3 regions of the Kocuria sp. KRD140 genome follow, and region 1 is predicted to be linked to each of the others. Evidence: riboswitches for the same ligand, from Rfam matches in the RefSeq annotation. Region 1 holds a riboswitch; each other region holds the start of a gene.

What was found. Region 1 has a riboswitch for S-adenosylmethionine ahead of J1M36_RS11605 (bifunctional o-acetylhomoserine/o-acetylserine sulfhydrylase). Riboswitches for the same ligand answer to the same signal wherever they lie in the genome.
Region 2: it holds a riboswitch for S-adenosylmethionine, as region 1 does, so the genes downstream of both, J1M36_RS12235 (O-acetylhomoserine aminocarboxypropyltransferase/cysteine synthase family protein) here and J1M36_RS11605 (bifunctional o-acetylhomoserine/o-acetylserine sulfhydrylase) in region 1, are expected to answer to the same signal.
Region 3: it holds a riboswitch for S-adenosylmethionine, as region 1 does, so the genes downstream of both, J1M36_RS09310 (methylenetetrahydrofolate reductase) here and J1M36_RS11605 (bifunctional o-acetylhomoserine/o-acetylserine sulfhydrylase) in region 1, are expected to answer to the same signal.

Annotation. Positions count from the first base shown of each region.
Region 1 is NZ_JABFAW010000009.1:637,789-644,978, forward strand. Features, by position in the region: partial or broken gene J1M36_RS11580 (S9 family peptidase) at 1-40, opposite strand, end outside; gene J1M36_RS11585 (CPBP family intramembrane glutamic endopeptidase) at 109-873, shown strand; gene J1M36_RS11590 (VOC family protein) at 925-1,563, opposite strand; gene J1M36_RS11595 (hypothetical protein) at 1,844-2,149, shown strand; gene J1M36_RS11600 (hypothetical protein) at 2,225-2,566, shown strand; SAM riboswitch class IV at 2,531-2,651, shown strand; gene J1M36_RS11605 (bifunctional o-acetylhomoserine/o-acetylserine sulfhydrylase) at 2,728-4,116, shown strand; gene J1M36_RS11610 (homoserine O-acetyltransferase) at 4,119-5,276, shown strand; gene J1M36_RS11615 (SGNH/GDSL hydrolase family protein) at 5,387-6,235, opposite strand; gene J1M36_RS11620 (alpha/beta hydrolase) at 6,311-6,964, shown strand; gene J1M36_RS11625 (RNA-binding S4 domain-containing protein) at 6,969-7,190, opposite strand, start outside.
Region 2 is NZ_JABFAW010000019.1:8,348-15,537, forward strand. Features, by position in the region: gene J1M36_RS12230 (CoA-binding protein) at 127-618, opposite strand; gene J1M36_RS12235 (O-acetylhomoserine aminocarboxypropyltransferase/cysteine synthase family protein) at 621-2,039, opposite strand; SAM riboswitch class I at 2,101-2,198, opposite strand; gene J1M36_RS12240 (succinate dehydrogenase/fumarate reductase iron-sulfur subunit) at 2,569-3,264, opposite strand; gene J1M36_RS12245 (succinate dehydrogenase cytochrome b subunit) at 3,264-4,238, opposite strand; gene J1M36_RS12250 (DUF3995 domain-containing protein) at 4,384-4,902, opposite strand; gene J1M36_RS12255 (AMP-binding protein) at 4,912-7,044, opposite strand; gene J1M36_RS12260 (ABC transporter permease) at 7,157-7,190, opposite strand, start outside.
Region 3 is NZ_JABFAW010000009.1:108,661-115,850, forward strand. Features, by position in the region: gene J1M36_RS09295 (cystathionine gamma-synthase) at 1-971, opposite strand, end outside; gene J1M36_RS09300 (aminotransferase class I/II-fold pyridoxal phosphate-dependent enzyme) at 1,003-2,310, opposite strand; gene metE (5-methyltetrahydropteroyltriglutamate--homocysteine S-methyltransferase) at 2,385-4,874, opposite strand; gene J1M36_RS09310 (methylenetetrahydrofolate reductase) at 5,072-6,061, opposite strand; SAM riboswitch class IV at 6,106-6,222, opposite strand; gene J1M36_RS09315 (hypothetical protein) at 6,272-6,541, shown strand; gene J1M36_RS09320 (thermonuclease family protein) at 6,665-7,190, opposite strand, start outside.

The sequences.
Region 1 (7,190 bases):
GGCTCGGGGCCACGGGATAGGACAGCTGCTCGGAAGTCATGCCCACAGTCTAGGGACGGGTGGGGACGCGCAGACGTGGTCCCGCTCGCGAGCGGCCACAATGGTCCCGTGCAGACTCCCACCCCTTCGCAGCGCGGCATGTCGCGCGCCGACACGTGGCTTCAGATCGTCCTGGTGCTCGGCGTGTCCCTCGGGGCGTCCGCGGTCTACGCCGTGCTGGATCTGGCCGAGGTGCTCATGCGGTCCTCGCTGGCCGACACCACGACGACGCTCAACCGGCCCCTGAGCAGCGTCCCCCTGATCGACGCGTTGCGTCAGCTCACGGGCATCGGCTTCGCGCTCGTCCCCGTGCTGCTGGCCCTGTACCTCATGGCCGGGGTGGCGCGGGGGATCCCCGGCGTGCTGTGCAGGATCGGGGTGGATGGGCGCAGACCCGTGTGGGACACGCTGTGGGGAATGGGTTTGTTCGCGGTGATGGGCGGCGGCACCCTGGTGCTCTATCAGGTGGGCCGGTCCCTGGAGATCACCGCGCAGATCACCACATCCACCATGGAGCAGACCTGGTGGGCGGTTTCTTTGCTCGTGCTCTCCGCGCTGCGCCACTCGATCGTGGAAGAGATGATCGTGGTGGCGTTCCTGTGCGAGCGCTTGCGATCCCTCGGATGGTCGTGGTGGCTCGTGGCGGTGGCCTCCGCGGTGGCGCGGGCCAGCTATCACCTGTACCAGGGGTTCGGACCCACGCTCGGGAACCTGGTCATGGGACTCGTGTTCGTGTGGCTCTACCGCCGCGGCGGTCGACTCATGCCGCTGCTGATCGCCCACGCCCTCCTGGACACCGTGGGCTTCCTGGCCCCGCAACTGCTCGCGGGCTGATGCCGGAGACCGGGCGGAGCGGCGTCGTCGGCCGCACCGAAGGGAACCAGATCAAATGGTGACGGTGCCGTCCGGGGTGTCGAACGAGACGGCCATGACCCCGGGGGTGCCGTTGGGGGCGCACCAGGTGACGTCCAGCGAGCCCAGGACGTCCTCCACGGGACCGCCGAGCCACTCCGTGACGCGGTCGGGGGAGCCGGCGATCTCCATCCCGCTCAACCGGACGTCCGTGATCCGCGCCTGGGACGGGTGCATCTCGTCCTCGGAATCGAAGTGCACCATGAACGGCAACTGCGGGTCGGAGATCAAACCCTTCACGCCGATCTGATGCCATTCGAGCTGCCGACCGTCGGGGAACAACCGGCCACCGGGCACGGAGGGGCGGCCCAGCTTGGCCTCGAAGGGCGCGAGGTCGGGGACCTCTACGACCCAGCCGAGCCAGCCGCCGCCGGCGTCGGAACGGGCACGGACGGCCTGACCGAACGGCGCCTTCTCCGCGGCGGGGTGCTCGAGCACCGTGACGACCTCCACGTACTGGTGGTCGGTGAGCGGCAGGATCATGTTCCGGGTGCCGAAACGGGGGTGCACACCGCCCTTGACCGGTTCGATCCCCAACCGGTTCGCGATGCGTTCGGTGGTGGCCTCGAGGCCGTCGGGCTGAGCCGCGAAGGAAACGTGATCCAAGTTCATGACGCCATGGTGGCACCGGCCACACGGGCCACCAAATCGAGCGCGAGCCCGGCGAGTGTGTGACCTGCGCCGCCCGGTCCGGTGGGCAGGGCCGGCTCTCCGCACCTCCCGAGACCTGGCATCGGGACGGCTGATTCGGGCGGGGACTGTGTTGGTCCAGGTCAACGAGACGCGCGTCTCAGAGGCTGGAGTTCGCAGCATCAGCCGGGGAGTCTCCGACCGAACCCTCGCTATATGACCTGAGACCGATATCGATCCCGATCACTACGAGGTGGTTCCCGTGTCCGCAAATGCCGTCGGTTTCACACTCCTGATCCTCCGAGTCGCCCTGTTCCTGGGGAAGTTCGTGCGCGTCAAGGTGGGTTGGGTCCAGAGCCTGTTCCGCAGCGACGAGTACTACCCCGCCGGCACCATGACCAGCCGCCCGTCCTCCGTGGAACCGTTCTCCCGGCACATGTCCATCGCGGCCGTGGTTGGCGGCGTTCACCATCCTGGCGGTGGTCGGCATCGCGTTCAACGTGGCCATTTTCCTGTGGTTGGCACCCCGCATCATCGGTCGCTATTGGTTCGGGCGCGGTATCGGTGACTTCCACCCGTCCATGGGTGTGACCGCCACCGGGCTGATCCTCATGCGCGTGGTGGACCCGGAGGCCAAGACCCGGTGTTCGAGGCGTTCGGTGACAAGCAGCTGGTGTTCGAACCGTTCTTCGGGGGCGGGTTGGTCACGGCGCTGGCCATCCCCGTCATCTACCTGACCGGTGTGGGGCCGTTGTTCTTCGTGATGCTCGCGGTGTTCGTGATCGCGGTGCTCACGGGTCTGTTCTACTTCCATCCACGTGAGACGAAGGACCGGGAACTGCACACCCGGGAGATGGAACAGCAGGAACGAGCGGCCACTGACCCCGAGCCCGCTCGCAGCGTCCCCGGCTTGACTCCCGCCCCGCCGGGTTCGGACAATGAGGTAATAGGTCACGAGAGTCAGCGCGAAGCCCCAGCTAGCTGACCGGCAACCCTCCCTTCCGCGGTGGGGTGCCCTGGGTGAGGACCTGGCCGTGGCGTCGACCGACGTCGTGCGGCAAGCGCGGGTCATTGGTGCCCGGTCACAGCACGGGCACCGTGCGGATCGCCACCGGACCCCTGATCCTTCCGAGAAGGAGTACGGCCATGAGCACCGCTCCCACCCCCGACAATCCCCAGGGCTGGTCGTTCGAGACCCGACAGATCCACGCGGGCCAGAACCCCGACCCTGTGACCGGGTCGCGCGCCCTGCCGATCCACCAGACCACGTCCTTCGTGTTCCCGGACGCCCGCACGGCGGCGGCCCGGTTCGCGCTCGAGGAGATGGGTCCCATCTACTCGCGCCTGACCAACCCCACCACGGAGGTCGTGGAGCACCGGGTCGCGTCCCTCGAGGGCGGCGTGGGGGCCCTGATGGTCTCCTCCGGACAGGCCGCGGCCACGCTCGCGATCCTCAACCTGGGCGGCGCCGGAACCCACGTGGTGGCCAGCCCGTCCCTGTACGGCGGGTCGTACAACCTGCTCAAGCACACGCTGCCGCGCATGGGCGTGGAGACCACGTTCGTCTCGGACCCGGACAATCCCGCGCAGTGGCGGGACGCGGTGCGCGAGAACACCGTGGCGTTCTTCGGTGAATCCATCCCGAACCCCCGCAACGACGTGCTCGACATCGAGACGATCGCCGGGATCGCCCACGAGGCGGGTGTCCCGCTCATCGTGGACAACACGATCGCCACGCCCTACTTGGTGCGGCCCATCGAGTGGGGCGCGGACATCGTGCTGCACTCGGCCACCAAGTTCCTGGGCGGCCACGGCACGGCGATCGGCGGGTTCATCGTGGACACCGGAGCGTTCGACTACTCGCGGGACCCTGAGCGCTTCCCCGGTTTCAACCAACCGGACGAGACGTACAACGGACTCGTCTACGCCCGCGATCTCGGTGCCGACGGGGCCTTCGGCGTCAACCTCTCGTACATCCTCAAAGCGCGCGTGCAGTTGCTGCGCGATCTGGGGACCTCGATCTCTCCGTTCAACGCGTTCTTGATCGAGCAGGGCATCGAGACGCTGTCGTTGCGCATGGAACGTCACGTGGCCAACGCGCAGAAGGTCGCCGAGTGGCTCGAGGCCCGCCCCGAGGTGCGCTCGGTGTCCTACGCCGGTCTGGAGTCCTCGCGCTGGCACGACCGCGCCCTGAAGTACGCGCCCAAGGGTGCCGGGTCGGTGCTCGGTTTCGTGCTCGACGGCGGCCGGGACGCCGGTGTCGCGTTCGTGGACGCCCTGAGCCTGCACTCCAACGTGGCGAACATCGGTGACGTGCGCTCCCTCGTGATCCACCCCGCCTCCACGACGCACGCCCAGCTCAAGGACGAGGAGCAGCTCGCGGCCGGCGTGGAACCGGGATTCGTGCGGCTGTCCGTGGGTGTCGAGGGCATCGACGACATCCTCGCGGACCTCGAGTCCGGATTCGCCGCGGTGGGTGCGCGCGGCGACGCTGCCGGCGACGCGGCGTCGTCGGCGGAGGACACGGGGAACTGACCATGACGGTCGTGGGCAACGGGCCGCGCACGCGGCGCGACGGCGTCGTACGGCGGGCCGAACTCGGCGAGCTCGTGCTCGAGTCCCGGTTCCGGCTGCCGGACGTGCACCTCGCGTACGAGACGTGGGGCGAGCTCGCGGCGGACGGTTCCAACGCGGTGCTGATCGAGCACGCGCTCACGGGTGACACGCACGTGGCGCGCGGTGGTGCGGGGCATGAGGACGCCGCGAGCGCTCCCGAGGGCGCGGCCGCCGCGGCGGACGGTTGGTGGGACGGACTCGTGGGCCCGGGTGCCGCGATCGACACGGACCGCTACTTCGTGGTGTGCGCCAACATCCTGGGTGGGTGCTACGGCAGCACGGGACCCGCGAGCCCCGCACCGGACGGCGTCCCGTGGGGCTCGCGTTTCCCGCGCGTGACCGTGCGGGACTCGGTGACCGCGGAGGCCCTGCTCGCGCGGGCGCTCGGAGTCTCCCGGTGGCGGCTCGTGATCGGCGGGTCCATGGGCGGGGCGCGCGCCCTCGAGTGGGCCGTGTCCCACCCGGATCGGGTGGCCGCGTGCGCCGTGATCGCGGCCAACGCGCGCGTGGGTGCCGAGCAGCTCGCGTGGGGACAGGCACAGTCGCTCGCGATCCGCCAGGACCCGAACTTCCGGGGCGGCGACTACTACGCGGGCGAGTACCCGGAGGCGGGTCTGGGGCTCGCGCGGCGGATCGCGCACATCACCTATCGCAGCGCGCACGAGCTGGAGACGCGCTTCGGCCGCGAACCCCAACCCCGTGAGGACCCCGAGGCCACCCACGTCGCGGACCGCGGTCGGTACCAGGTGGAGAGCTACCTGGACCACCAGGCGTCCAAACTCGCGGGCCGCTTCGACGCGAACTCGTACCTGAGTGTCAACGAGACCTTGATGTCGCACGACGTCGCTCGGGGCCGCGGCGAGCTACGGGACGTCCTCGCCCGCACCCGGTGCGAGTGGCTCGTGGCCGCGGTGGACTCCGATCGGTTGTTCTTCCCCTCGGAATCCGCCGAACTCGTGGCTGCGCTGCCGGGGGAGCAGGAGCTGCACACGATCACGTCCCCGAGCGGGCACGACGGGTTCCTCATCGAGACCCCGCAGGTGGGCATGTTGCTGCGGGAGACCGTGCTGCGGGACTGAGCATGGAGCCCTGACGGGTCGGCTTCAGCGGTGAGACCCGGTGGGAACGGGCCGGCCTCAGTGAGCGCGGCCCTGACTGGCGGGACTGGGTGACCCGGCCCCGGGCCGGCTCAGGCCTCCCGGTCCTCGACAGGGATGCCCTCGCCCGCACCGGGGATCGTGGTGCGCCCGAACGAAGGGCGCTTGGCGGTGATGTTGTCCCCGGAGCTGCGACGCCGGATCCGGCGGCCGACCCACGGGACCAGGTACTTCCCGGCCCACACGAGGTCCTCGCGACGCGCCTCGCGCCACGTGCGCACGGGACGGTCCCCGAGCTCGCCGGGGACCAGGTCGTGCTCGACCCCCAGGGAGTCCAGGACCTCGCACGCGATGAGCTGGTGGCCCAGGGGCGAGAAGTGCAACCGGTCCGGTGCCCACATGGCAGGTTCCCCCAGTTGCTGCAGTCCCCAGAGGTTCACCATCACGGCGTCGTGCCGGGCGGCCACCACGCGCAGGTTCTCGTTGAAGATCGCCACGCGCCCGCGGATGCTGCGCAGCACGGGGGTGTTGCCGATGTCCGGGCCGTCGAACATCGTGACCGTGGCACCCGTGGCGGCGAGTTTCTCGATCACGGCGTCGAGCCGCACCGCGATGTCGTCCGGATCCGCACCGGGTCGCAGCATGTCGTTGCCGCCCGCGCTGATGGTCACGAGGTCCGGGCGCAGTTCGATGGCCGGTTCCAGCTGTTCGTCCACGATGCCCTGGAAGAGCCGACCGCGGATCGCGAGGTTGGCGTACGCGAAGTCGTCGGTGTGGCGCGCGAGCTCCTCGGCCACGCGATCGGCCCAACCGCGCACACCGCCGGGTACGGCGTCGTCGGGATCGCCGACGCCCTCCGTGAAAGAATCGCCGATCGAGACCATGCGGTGCCAAGGGTGCTTCGGGTCGGAGGGGGCTCGGGAGTGCGTGCTCTTATCCATACCCGGTTTCTAACACACCCGCCTGAACGACTCAGGCCCGCGGGCAGTGCCGGGTGGGCATGTCAGGATGGAACCATGCAGCAAGCTCCCCACGTGATCTGGAACAACGAACCGCAGGACCGCGCCGGAACACCCTTGGTGGTCATGTTCCACGGCTACGGTTCGTACGAGGAAGACCTCATGGCCCTGAGCTTCGCGCTACCGCAGGGCTACACGTACGCGTCCGTGCGCGCACCGCAGCGTGCGGGCATGGGGTTCCAGTGGTTCCCGCTGGCCGCAGATCTCGCGTTCACCACGGACGCCGTGGTCGCCGCGGCCGAGGCCGTGATCGAGTGGTTGCGCGAAGAGTCCCAGCAGCACACGCACGTCTTCCTACTGGGGTTCTCCCAGGGCATGGCCATGGCCACGACCGTGGCGCGTCACGTCCCCGAGCTCGTGGACGCCGTCGTGGGGATGTCCGGGTTCGTGATCCCCGTGGCGCCCGACGACGCCCAAGCTGATTTCTTCCGGGACGACCGGCTGCGCGCCGAGCCGCTGCGCATGTTCTGGGGCCGGGACCCGGAGGACCCCGTGATCACCTCGGTGCTCGTAGACGGCACCGCCGAGTGGGCCAACGATCACACCGAGCTGACCAAGATCCAGTACCGGGGCATCGGTCACGGGGTCTGCCCGGAGGAACTCGCGCACATTAAGGAGTATCTCCAGGCCGCCGTGGACGCGACCTCGTAGGGCGTCAGCCCGTCACGATGCGCACGGGCGGCAGCTCCGCCCCGACCACCGCGATCACGTCTCCGGCGTGCAGTTGCGCGCCGCGGCGCAGTTCCACCGCGCCGTTGACCGTGACCTGCCCCTCGGACACCAAGTGCTTGGCGTGTTGGCCGTCCTCCGCGAGGTTCGCGAGCTTGAGCGCTTGGCCCAATCGGATCATCTCGTCACGGATCGGGAGTTCTTCGTA
Region 2 (7,190 bases), on a different contig from region 1:
AAAAGCAGGGTTCGCGCCCAAATCTGCTTTTACTCCACTAGAAATTCGATTTCCGGTGCGGGCGTCAGCGGGGGTGGCCGGTCAGCGGCGTCGGCAGCGGCGCGCCGGCGCCGTCGCGCCCCGGTCTCAGGCCAGGACCTGGCGCTTCGAGGAGATCACTCCGGTGTTGAACCCGGCCAGGTGAAGACCGCCGTGGAAGCGCGCGTGCTCGATCTTCACGCACTGGTCCATCACCACGTCCAGCCCGGCGTCCTCCGCGATGGCCGCCGCTTCCTCGTTCCACGAGCCCAGCTGCAGCCACAGGGTCTTGGCGCCCACGGCCACGGCCTCCCGAGCCACGTCGGGCAGGTCCGCGTCCTTGCGGAACACGTCCACGAGGTCCGGGACCTCGGGCAGCTCCGCGAGCGACGGGTAGGCCTTCTGGCCCAGCACCTCGTCCAGCACGGGGTTCACGAAGTACACGCGGTACGGGCTCGACGACTGCAGGTACGTGGCCACGAAGTAGCTCGCACGGGACGGCTTGTTGGACATCCCCACGATCGCGATCGAGCGCGTGCCTCGGAGGATGCCGAGCCGTTCGGGGGCGCTGGGGCCCACCCAGGTGCGTTGCGTGCTCATACCTATTCTCCTTCGGCTCCGGGCAGCGCGCAGGCCGCCGCACTGTTGTCCTGGTCCAGGGTGGTGCGCGCCGCGTCCGTGAGCGCGGCGGAGGGGGCGACGACGCCGCCGTCCCGGTTCCTACCGCTGGCTGCGCTCAGTGCCTGGTCCAGGTCCCACAGGATGTCCGCGGCGTCCTCGAGACCCACGGAGATCCGGATCAGGTCCTCCTTGACCCCGCCCGCGGCGAGCTGTTCGGAGCTCAACTGCTGGTGGGTCGTGGATGCGGGGTGCAGCACAAGGGTGCGGGCGTCCCCGATGTTGGCCAGGTGTGAGGCCAGTTGCAGGCTCCCGATGAATCGGGCGCCCACCTCACGGCCGCTCAACTCGTCCGTGCCGGCCACACCGAAGGCGAAAACGGATCCGATGCCGTGGGGCAGGTACTTCTGCGCGCGTTCGTGGTGGGGGTGGCCCTCGAGTCCCGCGTAATTGACGTAGGAGATGCGTGGATCCGTGGCGAGCCACTGCACGACCTCCTGCGTGTTGGCCACGTGGGCGTCCATGCGCTGGGGGAGGGTCTCCACACCCTGCAGCAGGTTCCACGCGGCCTGCGGGGTCAAGGACGGCCCGATGTCCCGCAGCTGCTCCGAACGCAGTTTGGTCAGGAACCCGTACTCACCGAAGTTCCCCCACCACGTCACGTTGTTGTACGAGGGAACCGGTTCGGTCATGGCCGGGAACTTCCCGTTGCCCCAGTCGAAGCGGCCGGATTCGACCACCACGCCGCCCAGAGTGTTACCGTGCCCGCCCAGGAACTTGGTGATCGAGTGGATCACGATGTCCGCGCCGTGCTCGAACGGGCGGCACAGGTACGGGGTGTTGAGCGTCGCGTCCACGATGAGCGGCACGCCTGCTTCGTGGGCCACCGCGGCGAGCCCCTCCAGATCCGCGATCTCCCCGGAAGGGTTGGCCACGAGCTCGGTGTACACGGCCTTGGTGTGTTCGGTGATCGCGGCCTTGTAGTCGGCGGGCTCGGTCCCGGGGACGAAGGTGGTCTCCACACCGAAGCGACGCAGGGTCACGTCCAGCTGGGTGACCGTTCCGCCGTAGAGCTGGGACGAGGCCACCACGTGGTCACCCTGGCCACACAGCGCGGCGAACGTGATGAACTCGGCGGCCATCCCGGAGGACGTGGCGACCGCCCCGATCCCGCCCTCGAGGGAGGCGATGCGCTCTTCCAAGGCCGCCACGGTGGGGTTGCCGATGCGCGAGTAAATGTTGCCGTACTTCTGCAGCGCGAACAGGTTGGCGGCGTCGTCGGCGTCCTTGAAGACGAACGAGCTGGTCTGGTAGATGGGCACGGAGCGGGCGCCGTGCTCGGCGTCCGGGGTGCCGCCGGCGTGCAGGGCGCGGGTGCGGAAACCGAACTGGTGCTCGGCCATGGATGTCCTCCTCGTCGGCCGGGTACGGCTCCCGTCCGACAGCTGCCCGGGGCCGCGCAGCACTCCATCGGTCCTGGCGGTAGCACCGTGCAGTTGGCCGAGCACTGCGGGTTGCTGCGGCGTCATGGATCCAGGTCTCTCGGCCGCTCGGGATGGTGCGTCTATTGTGTCGCGCGCGTGGGTGACGGACCAAACCGTGCGGATCGCAGCCGCCCGAAAGCGGGTGCGATTGATTCAGAGGGCGCGCGCCACGGGTGCCCCGCCGCGAAGGTCACGCTGCAGAACAGGTTCCAGCGTTCCCTGGCCCGCAGGATCCCGGATGCCACGGTGGTCGAGGACTCACGCTCGGCGGCCCGCACCACCGCGCGTCCCGCCGGGCCGTTGCGGCTGCCCTTTCCCCGGTGGCGCAAGGGCTGACCCGCCCGTCCGCGGTTCGGCCCCCGGTCGGTGGGGCCCGCGGTGAAAGCGGTGAACTTCCCGCCCGTGGGGTCGCCGACTGCTGGTGAGCTCGCTGGCTTCGGGGCGGAACTCAGCCGTACTTCTCGGGGTCCTTCCGGCGCAGGTTTTCCCGCGCCACCGCGGTGAGGTTCTCGAGTGGCAGCCCCGCCGGGCAGACCTCCGTGCAATCGCCCAGCAGGGAGCACGGGCCGAACTCGTGCTCGGCGGCGTCGAGCACCTTGCTCGAGCGCTCGTCGCGTTCCTCGGGCGTCTTGGCGAGCGGCGGCAGTTCCTTGAGCAGCGTGCCCACGTAGAGCTGGCCCGAGCCGTTGGGGCACGCGGCCACGCACGCGCCGCAGCTGATGCACCCAGCGGTGTTCAACGCCTTCATCGCGACCGGGAACTTGGCCTCCTTGGCCACGCGCCGCAGGGCCTTCTTGTCCACGGACAGGTCCTTCTTGACCGGGAACGCTCCCGCGCGCAGGGGCTCGATGAAGATCTCGTCCCCGTCCCGGTAGGCCCTGAGCGACTGCGTGCACGAGGCCCGGTTCTTCTCCGGCCCGTGGGCCACGCCGTCCACGGTCACGCCGCACTTGCCGCAGATGCCCTCGCGACAGCCGTCGTCGAAGCTCACCGGCTCTGCACCCTGGCGCTCGAGCGTCTCGTTGACGGCATCGAGCAATTCGAGCATGCTCAGGTCCTCGCGGGCCTGCACGGGGTGGACGGTCTCGAAGCCACCGGGCTCGTCCTCGCCCGCCTGGCGCCACACGTGAACGGTCAACAGCATCAGCGCACCACCTTGGTCAGTACGGCCACGGGAATGCTCACGTTCCCCAGGGCGACGACGCCGCCCACGGCCTTAGCGATCGTGTCCACCTGTCGTACCCGTCGCGCGGTTCCGGTCACCCCGGTGTCCATCGCGGCGGTCCGCAAGCCATGGATCATGTGTCCGGCGAGCGCGGCCATCGAGGCCGTATAGAACACCGCCACGGACGGCCGGGACAGGCTCGCCACCAGGTTGCCGTACGCGTCACCGTGGGTGTGGCTTACGGAAGCAGCAGGCCGGGCGCCCGCCGTCAGGTCCAGCACGTGGTACACCGTGAACAGTCCGAGCACCGCGCCCGTGGAGCGCATCGAGCGGGCGATGATTCGGGGGACGGAGCGGCGTCGGCCTCGGGGACGCTGACGTGGCGCGTGGCGGTCGAAGTGGCTGGCCAGGAAGGCTCCGTCGAACGCCGCTTTCCGGTACCGTTGCGTCCCGCTCGGGGCAGGCGCGGTGGGGAAACCGTTCCGTATCTTCTGAGCGGCGGCGCCCACCCGCCACGTGATGGGCCGGAGCGCATCCGCCACCGTGCGGCCCTCGGCGCTCATGGCCCGCAGCGTGAGCTCGGTTCCGGCCAACACGTGGGTCGCAGCACTTCCGATCAACCCGATACGCACGACCCACAGCACGGAGTTGCGGGGCAGCACCGGCGCGCCCACCGTGCGAATGAACTCGGCGTATTCGTTGTAGTGGTCCCGGCCTAGGTAGACCTGCATATTCCCGGCCATGTGCCCCACAGTGAACACGCTCAACACGGTGCCCGAGGCGGCCATGGCGAGCTTGAGGTCGGAGCTGTGGGTGTCCCCGAACATGCGCTGCCAGGCATCGCCGGCCACGGCAGCAATCCCGGCAGTGACGGACGCGTCCGCGGGGGCGGTGGCCGTGCGGGTAGTGCCGGTGACGGGTCGCTCGGTCGAGGGCTGCGCGGCGGAATTCATCACTGAGCCATCTTAGAAGTTCCTTCGGGGCATAACAGTTCGCGGGGTCACACGCGGTCATGCCCGCAGATCGGGAAGAAGCCTGGGTGGTGGTCATCCGCAGTTGGCGGCGTGGGCTCCCCGGTCGTCTCCTTCGTGCGGATGTTCACCTCCCGATAAGTGACTTACGTGTGCCGTGCGGGCGCGTCCGCGCCGGCCGGGACCGCCACAGATGGATCAGCAGCGCGGCACCCCAGACCAGGAACAGTGGATCCCACAACCATGCGTGACCGATCATGGCTAGTCGCTCGTATCCGGTGGCCGGGCGGATGAGCCCGATGAGCACGGCATTGCTGATCACCGTGTTGGTCCCGCCGTAGACCACCAGGACCGCGGCACCCACCCAACTTGTGGCCCGCCAGAACCGCCGCCAGGGCACCCTGTCGTAGGCTTCCGCCACTGGGATGATGGCCGCCATGAGCTTGAAAAGCGAAACCATGCCCAGCCCCAGCCCGACGGCCAGGGGTGCCTCGTAGGACAGCCGTACCGTCCACTGCCCCACGGTGTCCAGGAACCAGTGCCCGCCCAAAGCCCAGTAGAGGCTGAATCCGGCATGCACGACCCCGGCCGCACACGCCAACCAGACCCAGCCGCGACCGCCGTGGGATCGGGGCAACAAGCTCATGTGGTCAAGCTAAGCACGCCCTGCCAAGACCTCCGCGATCGCGTTTAGCGCTTCCTCGTTCTGCAGCGAGGAACGGTCGCCCAGCTGCTCGCCCTCGTAGAGCTGGGTCAGCAGGCGGCGTGTGATCTTCCCCGAACGGGTCTTGGGCAGATCCGGAACCACGATGACCTCGCGAGGTTTGGCGATCGGGCCGATCTCCCGGGCCACGTGCGCGCGCAGCTCCTCGCGGACCTCGTCCGCGGACAGCGATTGCGCATCCGCCGTGAGCACCACGCACGCCAAAATGGCGTGGCCCGTTACCGCGTCGCGGATCGGGGTGGCCCCGGCCTCCACTACGTGGGGGTGGGTCACCAGGGCGGATTCGATCTCGATCGTCGACAACCGGTGCCCGCTCACGTTGATCACGTCGTCCACCCGCCCCAGGATGTAGAGGTCGCCCTCGTCATCGGTGCGTGCGCCGTCCCCGGCCAGGAACCAACCGCGCTCGCCGTAGGCCGCCCAGTAGGAGGACAGGTAGCGCTGCGGATCGCCCCATACCGTGCGGGCCATGGACGGGCCGATCTTGTCGATCACGGCGTAGCCCTGCAGGTTGGGGCCCACTTCCTCACCGGCCTCGTCCAGCACCCGCACAGATACGCCGGGGACCGCACGCGTAGCGCAACCGGGCTTGAGGGAGGTGTGCGCTGCGGCCTCGTCGAACGTGCCGGGAGGGGCGAACTGCGGATCGTGCGGGCGCGGGGATGCGACGCAGGAGCCCGTCTCGGACTGCCACCACGTGTCCACGAAGGGCACCTCGTCGCGGCCGACCTGGGCGCGCAACCAGCGCCACGCCTCCGGGTTGATGGACTCGCCCACGGAGCCGAGCAACCGGATCGAGGAGAGGTTGTAGACCGGGGGCAGCCCCTTGGGGAACGCGCCCATGAGCGAGCGGATCAGGGTGGGTGCCGTGTAGTAGTTGGTCACGCCGTAGCGCTCGATGATCTCGAAGTGGCGGCCGTAATCCGGGGTGTTGGGTGTGCCCTCGTAGATCACCTGGGACACGCCGCTGGCCAGCGGGCCGTAGATCTCGTAGGTGTGCGCGGTGACCCACGCGAGGTCCGCGGTGCACCAGTGCACGGTGGAGTCCACCTTGGCGGGGTCGTTCACGGCGGACAGCTCCTCCGGGCGCAGCACCCCGGACGCGTCGGGCACGTCCGGGAGTAGGTCGAACAGCAGGGCGTGGGTGTATGCCGTCTGCACCATGTATCCGCCCATCGTGTGGACCAGGCCCTTGGGCCTCCCCGTGGTGCCGGACGTGTAGATGATGAACAGGGGCGTCTCCGCGTCGAACGCCTCGGGCTCGTGGACGTCCGAGACGCCCGCGGTGAGCTCGTGCCACCACACGTCACGCCCGGGGGTCCACGGCACGAGTTCCTCGTCCTTGGAATGCAGGCCCCGGGTGCCGCGCGGCAGATCGGTGCGCCCGGGCCGGGACGTGCGGCGCACCACGATCACGTGCTCGATGCTGTTCTCACCGCTGCAGGCCTCGTCCGCATTGGTCTTCACGGGGACGACGGCGCCGCGCCGGTTCTGCCCGTCCGTGGTCACCAGGACCTTGGCTCCGGTGTCCTCGACCCGGAACTTGAGGGCTTCTGCGGAGAACCCGCCGAACACGAGCGAGTGGATCGCCCCGATGCGCGCGCACGCGAGCGTGATGATCACGGTCTCCGGGATGACCGGGAGGTAGATGACCACGCGGTCGCCCTTCTCCACGCCCAGTTGGAGCAGGGCGTTGGCGGCCCTGGATACCTCACGCTGCAGGTCCGCGTAGGTATAGACCAGGCGGTCCCCGGGTTCACCCTCGAAGTACAGGGCCACGTGCTGACCACGCCCGGCTGCCACATGGCGGTCCACGCAGTTGTACGAGACGTTGAGTTTCCCGCCTTCGAACCACGCGATCTCGGGCACGGTGTAAGTGGGGTTGCCGTCGTGGTCCTCACCCGTGCGCTGCGGCTTCTCGAACCGGTGAGCCGTGTGCCACGGCTGCGCCCAGTCCAGCCGCCCGGCCTGCTCGACCCAGAACTGCACCCGGGCGTCGTCGGAGATCAACGCCGGGTTCGGTGTGGGGTGAGCGGGGTCTGAGTACGAGTGCGTGCCGGTCACGAGTCCTCCTGTGATGTCGATCCGAACGGTCGGTGTCTGCAACGGCCGGGCCCCCGGTCGAACGACCGGGCCCCGGTGGAACGGCGGGCGCCGGCGGGAACCGGGCGGGTTGTCACCTGGTTCCGGCCACGCTCCAGCGCCGCTGC
Region 3 (7,190 bases), 530 kb from region 1:
TCGATGCCCCCGGCGGGCCGGAATGAGATGATGCCGCCGAATCCGCCGGTGAGGGTTTGTGCAGCCAGCTCGTGCTGCGGGTGTTCCTCGAGACCGGGGTAGTTGACCTCCAGGACGTCGGAGCGTGAGCGCAGGAAGCGGGCCACCTCCAGCGCATTCGAGCAGTGCCGTTCCATGCGCAGCGGGAGGGTCTTCAACCCCCGGGCCGCGAGGAACGAGTCGAACGGACCGGCCACCGCACCCCCGGCGAACTGCTGGAACCCGATGAGCTCGGACAGCGGCTGACCCCGCCACTCGGTGTCACCCACGACCACGGCACCGCCGAGCACGTCCGAGTGCCCGCCGATGTACTTGGTCGTGGAATGCACGACCACGTGGGCGCCGAGCACGAGCGGGTTCTGCAGGGCGGGGGACGCGAAGGTGTTGTCCACGACGAGGAGGGCGTCGGCGTCGTCGGCGACCTGCGCCCACGCGGCGATGTCCGCGACGCGCAACAACGGGTTGGACGGCGTCTCGAGCCACAGGACCTTGGTGCGTCCGGGGAGGACGGTCTCCGCGGCGTCGGACGCGGAGGCGGACGGCACGAAGTCGTGCTCGATACCCCACTTGGACAGCACCTGGTCCACGAGGCGGAACGTGCCGCCGTAGACGTCCGAGGCGAGCACGATGTGATCCCCCGGGGCAAGGACCGCGCGCAACAAGGCGTCCTCCGCGGCCATCCCGGAGGCGAACGCGAAGGCCCGGGTGCCCTGCTCGAGGGAGGCGAGCTGTTCCTCGAAACCGTTGCGTGTGGGATTGGAACCGCGGCTGTATTCGTGGCCCCCGGTGCGGAACTGGTTCACGCCGTCCTGGACGAACGTGGAGGTCTGGTAAATGGGCGGGACCACGGCGCCGGTGGTCGGGTCGGGCTGTTGGCCGTCGTGGATGGCGCGCGTGGCGAGTCCGGGCAGGCGGGTGTCGGTGCGGATCATGGGGTGGTCTCCTTCGGGGGGTGCGGGCAGCTCAGTGGGCCGCGGTGGTCGACGCCGAGCGGGGCTGCGGCGCGTGCGCGGGGGCGATGACCGACAGGGCTTGGAAGAGATCGGCCGTGAGATCGGCTTCGTCCTCGAGCCCCACGCTCACGCGCAGGGTCCGCTCGGTGATCCCGCTCGCGCGGAACTGCTCGGGCGTGAGGCGGCAGTGGGTCATGCTCGCGGGGTGCGCCACGAGGGTGCGGACGTCACCGATGTTGGCCGCGAGTTTGATCAGACGCAGCGAGTTCACGGCATGCTCGACCTGTTCCGGGGTTCCCTTGAGGTCGATCGAGAACACGCCGCCCACCCCGCGGTAGCCTCCGGTCTCCCGCAGCTGTTGCTGTCGCGGATCCCCGAAGCGGGGGTGGTGGACACACTCCACCGCGGGATGCTCGGCCAGGGTGAGGGCGAGTCGCTCCGCCGTGGCGGACTGGCGTTCCACGCGCACACCCAGGGTCGTGATGCCCTGCAGGATCTCGTGGGCCGTGGTCGCGCCCATGCACGGGCCCAGGTCGTTGAGGTACTTGCACCGGGCCACACCCAGCAGCGCTCGCCGGGCACCGAAGACCTCCACGGGGGAACGGTCCCCCCAGCGGTGGTGCTTGCGGGTCAACCACGGCCACCGTTCGGGGTCCTCGGTGGGGTCGAAGGACCCGGTGTCCACGAGCACACCGCCCAGGGGCCCGCCGTGTCCCGAGAGGTACTTGGTGGCCGAGTGCACCACGAGGTCCGCACCGTGGCGCCCGGGAGTGTAGAGGTGCGGCGTGGCCACGGTGTTGTCCACGATCACGACCACACCGTTGCGGTGCGCGATCTCCGAGATCGCCTCGAGTTCGGGCAGTTCCGTGAGCGGATTGGCCACGGATTCGAGGAAGAACACGCGCGTGCCGGGGCGCAGGGCATCCTCCCACTGCTGCGGTTCGCGGGGATCCGCGAACGTGACCTCCAGGCCAGTGTCCGCGAGGGTGTCCGTGAGCAGGTCCACCGTCCCGCCGTAGATCCGCGAGGAGACGACGACGTGCGCGTCCTTCGCGGGCCCGGTCAGCGTGAGCAAAGCGAGGCTCACCGCGGCTTGTCCCGAGGACGTCGCGACCGCGCATTCCCCTCCCTCCAGCCGCGCGACCTCGGCCTCGAGCGCCGCGACGTTCGGATTACCCGTGCGGGCGTACGTGAAACCGCTCGCGCGCTGGGCGAAGACCTCGCGGGCGTCGGCCAGGGTCTCGAACGCGTACGCGGCACTGTGGTGGATGGGCCGGACGATGGGCGTGCCCAGCGGAGCGGGGGTGGCTGCGGTCATGGTCTTCTTCCTTCCTCGGCCCACCCGGTGGCCGCGCGGCGGCGGCCACCGGGTGGACGTTTCCTACGGGTGAATCAGCGCTGCGCCGGAGTATCCGCGGCAGGGGTCGACGACGCGGCGACAGTGACGCTCCCGGACACGGTCGTCGCGTCGTTCGGGTCCACGTTCGCCGGTGCACCTGCGGGCGCGCCGGCCGTCCGAGCGGCGTCGTCGGCGGAGAGTTCCGCGCGCACGGTGACCGTCGCGGCGACCAGCCGGTCCAGTGCGGCCTCGGTCTCGGGCCAGCCGCGGGTCTTCAACCCGCAGTCGGGGTTAACCCACACGCGCTCGGCGCCGATCTCGTGCGCCGCGTGGCGGATGCGCCCCGCGAGCTCCTCGAACGTGGGGACCCGGGGCGAGTGGATGTCCCACACGCCGGGACCCACGTCCCGAGGGAAGTCGGATGCCGCGAGCCCGGTCACGATGCCCGAACCGGAGCGGGACGCCTCGAGCGTGGTGACGTCCGCGTCCAGGGCGTCGATCGCGTCCAGGACGGTCTCGAACTCCGAATAGCACAGGTGGGTGTGGATCTGGGTGTCCGTGGCCGCCCCGCCCGTGGCCAGGCGGAACGCCCCCACGGACCACTCGAGGTACGCCGGGCGCTCGGCCGCCCGCAGCGGCAGCAGCTCGCGCAGCGCGGGCTCGTCCACCTGGATCACGGGCGTTCCCGCGCGCTCGAGATCCGCGATCTCGTCCCGCAGGGCGAGTGCGACCTGGTCGGCGACCTCGGCGGCCGGAGCGTCGTCGCGCACGAAGGACCACGCGAGGATCGTGACCGGCCCGGTCAACATGCCCTTGACGGGGCGCTCGGTCAGGGACGCCGCGTACGAGGTCCAGTCCACCGTGATCGGCGCGGGGCGCGAGACGTCCCCGAACAGGATCGACGGGCGCGTGCAGCGCGATCCATAGGACTGCACCCAGCCGTGCTGCGTGGTCACGAAACCGTCCAGGCCCTCCGCGAAGTACTGCACCATGTCGTTGCGCTCGGGTTCGCCGTGCACCAGGACGTCGAGCCCCAGTTCCTCCTGGACGCGCACCGTGTGGGCGATCTCCGCGCGGATCGCGTCCGTGTACTCGGCCTCCGTGATCCGCCCCGCGCGGTGGTCCGCCCGGGTCTTGCGGATCTGCGGCGTCTGCGGGAAGGATCCGATGGTCGTGGTGGGCAGCACGGGCAAGCGCAGACGTTCGCGCTGGGCAGCGCGGCGCTGTTCGGCGTCCGCGCGCTGGCGGTCCGCGTCCTGCACCGCGGCGGTGCGCTCGCGGATCTCGGCCTTGTGAGTTGCCGGGTGCTCGGCGCGGGCCGCGCGGATCGTGGCGTCCTCGTCCAGGGTGTCCCGGATGGCATCCCAGCCGTGCTCGACGCCGCGCGCGAGCCCGACCACCTCGGTCACCTTCTGGTCCGCGAACGCGACCCAGCTGGTGACGTCCGGATCCAGTGCGGTCTCGCGGGCGACGTCGTGCGGGACGTGCAGCAGCGGCGTCGCGGTGCCCACGGCCACCGGCCCGCGGGCCGCGGCGCGCAGCCGGTCCAGGGTCTCGACGGCGCGCGCGAGGTCGGTGCGCCACACGGTGCGTCCGCCCACGACGCCGCCCACGACGGGGCGTTCGCCCCATGCCTCGAGTGCCTTCTTGCCGGGGACGTCCCCGCGGTCGAGGTCGATGGCCAGGGCGTCGACGTTCGTGTGGGCCAGGGCGAGCTGGGCGTCCTCGCCGGCATCGCCGTAGCCCACGGTCACGAGGATCGCGGGGCGCTGTTGCTCGTTCGAAAGTTGGGTGTAGGCGCTCTCGAGGGCGGCCACGAGTTCGGTGCGTTCCACGCTCCACCCGTCCGCGGCGAGGGCCGGCTCGTCGAGTTGCACCCATTCGACGCCGGCCTCAGCCAGGGCTCGCAGGATCGCGGCGTATTCGGCCACGACGTCGTCGAGGCGCTGCAGGGGGTGACTTGCGACGGCATCGGTGGTCTCGGGGCGTGAGAGCAAGAGCAGGCTCACGGGGCCCACGAGGACCGGGCGGGTGGTGATCCCGGTGGTCCCGAGGGTGGTCCGGTAGCGGGACACGAGACTCTCGGGGTTCGCACGCAACGGGGTGTCCGGGCCGATCTCGGGTACGTAGTAGTGGTAGTTGGTGTCGAACCACTTGGTCATCTCGAGCGGCTCCAACCGATCGGTGCCGCGGGACAACGCCGTGATCAGCTCGATCCCGCGGGGCGTGTCCGGGGCGGCGGGCTCGTAGCCGTCCGCGATGAACCGCGCGGGAACCGCGCCCAGCGCCAGGGACGTGTCCAGGACGTGGTCCACCGCGAACCCCTCGGACGGCACAGCGTGATCCGCGGTGAGGCCGAGTTCGGACAATCGCGTGGCGGTGCGCTCACGCAACCGGGCGAGGGTGTCCAGCACGGTGGTGGCGGGGTGCTGTTGCGGGTCCTTCCAATAGGACTCGAGTGCGCGCTTGAGCTCGCGGTCGGGGCCGATGCGGGGGTAGCCCAGGATCGTGGCGGCGGGGAACGGGACGGGCTGGGTGCTCATGGGAACTCCTCGGAGCTGGTGTGGGGTATGGCGGTTAGGGGGTGTGATGAGCCGCGGCAACGGGTGTGCTCCGGCGCGGCGGGGTAAGGGGAACGTCAGCGTGGGTGGTGCCGCTACGAACGATTTTCGGCCTGCCCGGATGTGGCGGTCGAAGCCAACACGATCGGTTCACGGGTCGGTCGGGGCTGGTGCGGCGGTCAGGCCGCGGGGCTGCGGCCTCGGTATTCGCGTGCGGCATCCCGGACCCGCAGGTGCTCCAGGATGGTCAGCGCCGCCTCGGGGCGGTTGAACGTGTACAGGTGGAAACCGGCGCAGCCCAGATCCATGAGGTCGTCGATCAGGGACAGGGTGGCCGCGACCCCTCGGTGGCGCAGTTCCTCAGGAGTGTCGGCGCGCAGGAACCGGGTGAGGCGTTCCGGGACCCGGACCCCGGTGATCTCGGTCATGCGCTGCAACCGTTGCGGGTTGCTCAGCGGCATGAGCCCGGCGACCACGGGGATGTGGATGCCCTCCGAGCGCGCGCGTTCCAGGAACGTGGCGTAGTCCTCGGGTTCGTAGAGCACCTGCGTGATCGCGTAGTCCGCACCGGCCTCCTGCTTGTCCCACAGGGACGCGAGATCCGCCTCGAAGTCGCGGCCTCGCGCGGGGGACGGGTAGCACGCCACCGACACGGACAGCGGTCGCTGACCCGGGCGGAACCCGGTGCCGAAGCGACGTCGTTCGACGTCCCGGATCAGCTCCACCAGTTGGGAGGCCCGGCCCAGGCCACCCGCGGGGGTCCGCCATTCCCCGGTACCCAGGGGCGGGTCGCCGCGCAGCGCGAGGAGGTCGCGAACGCCGTCGTCCAGCAACTGGTCCACGGCGCGCTCGAGACCCGCGCGGTCCGTGCCACCGCACGTGAAGTGCGCCATGACCGGGGTCTTGGTCGTGCGGCGCAGGTGGCGCAGCGCCTCGCGGGAGACGCCGTGATGGCCGGCGTGACCGTGGGTGACGGAGAAGAAATCCGGCCCGGCCTGGGCCATGGCGTCGATGTTGCGCCACACAGTGTCCGGGTCCGCGGTGGGCCGCGGCGGGAACACTTCGAACGAGACGAGCGTGGAGCGGCGCGGGCGCCGGACCAGCCAGGACGTCCCCGTGGGCGGGCCAGTCACGGGCGCGGGTTCTGACGCTGCGAGGGGTGCGGGCATATAAAAAATCCTCCGGCCTTAGGACGCCGGAGGACGAGCTCCGAGCGCCGTACTTGCCGACCACGCGGTTGCGCGGCGGCCGGATCCTCATCTGGGGCACCCCACTACAGCTGGAGGGTTGCCGCCCGGCTAGCCAGAGCTTCGCACCGGGACTCATGATCCTTTGTTACGAGTAAGCGTAGCACAGCCCCGTGACGAGGCCCACGAACGATGACGGAACCGCCGGCCTCCCGCCGCGCTCGTCTTCCCAAGCGGGCGGAATGGACCGCACGGGGGCACCTGGGCCCTGCCGTGGTCATCCTGCCCCACGACGTGCAGGACATGAAGATGCCCGAGTTGGGACCCGAGAACTGGGTCTCGCGCTCGATAGCCGCGGCGCCGGCCGCGGGCGGGTCCGCGTCCTCGCAGGCACCCGCTCCGACGACGACGCCGTCCCCCTTGCGCAGCGCGACCGCCAACCCCGGTCGTCACGAACCCTGAGTTCGGGCCGCCGTGCATCCGGCGGCTCGCCGGTGCACCCGCGTGACCAAAGCGCGGCGAAAAACAGGGACGCCCACCCGGTTAACCGACCGGGTGGGCGCGCCTTGGCGTGTCATCAGCAACTCAGCATGGGTGCCAGACCTTTCCTCCCGGTTCGTAGCACCGGGGGCCGGTGTAACCGGGATAACCGCCATCACTCTCGGGAGCCGGGGGCACGTGGGGTGCCGCCGGCAGCTGCGGGGCAGCAGGTACCCGGGGCGCGGCCGGTAGCTGAGGTGCCGCGGGCTGCGCGGGGGCGGGGTTGTAGTTGTAGTTCGGTTGCGGAGCGGGATTGGGTTGGGGTGCCGGATCGCCCACGGCGACCTCGTCCTCCACGACCGCGGGAGGCGCCTCGAGCGTCGGCGTGGGAGTGGGCGTGGAGGACGAGGTGGGACTCGGCGTCGCGCTCGGGCTCGCGGTGCTCGGAGTTGTGGTGCCGGGGGATGCGGATTCCCCCGGCGGCGCGCAGTCCTGCTTCGGGTCGAAGAAACCGACCTGCATGGCCTGGGCGACGTTGTACGCGCTGTCCATCTCTCGCCGGTACGTGCTGTTGGCGCCCACGGTCATGGGCGTTGCCAGGCCCGCCTTGACGAGTGCCTGGTTGACGTTC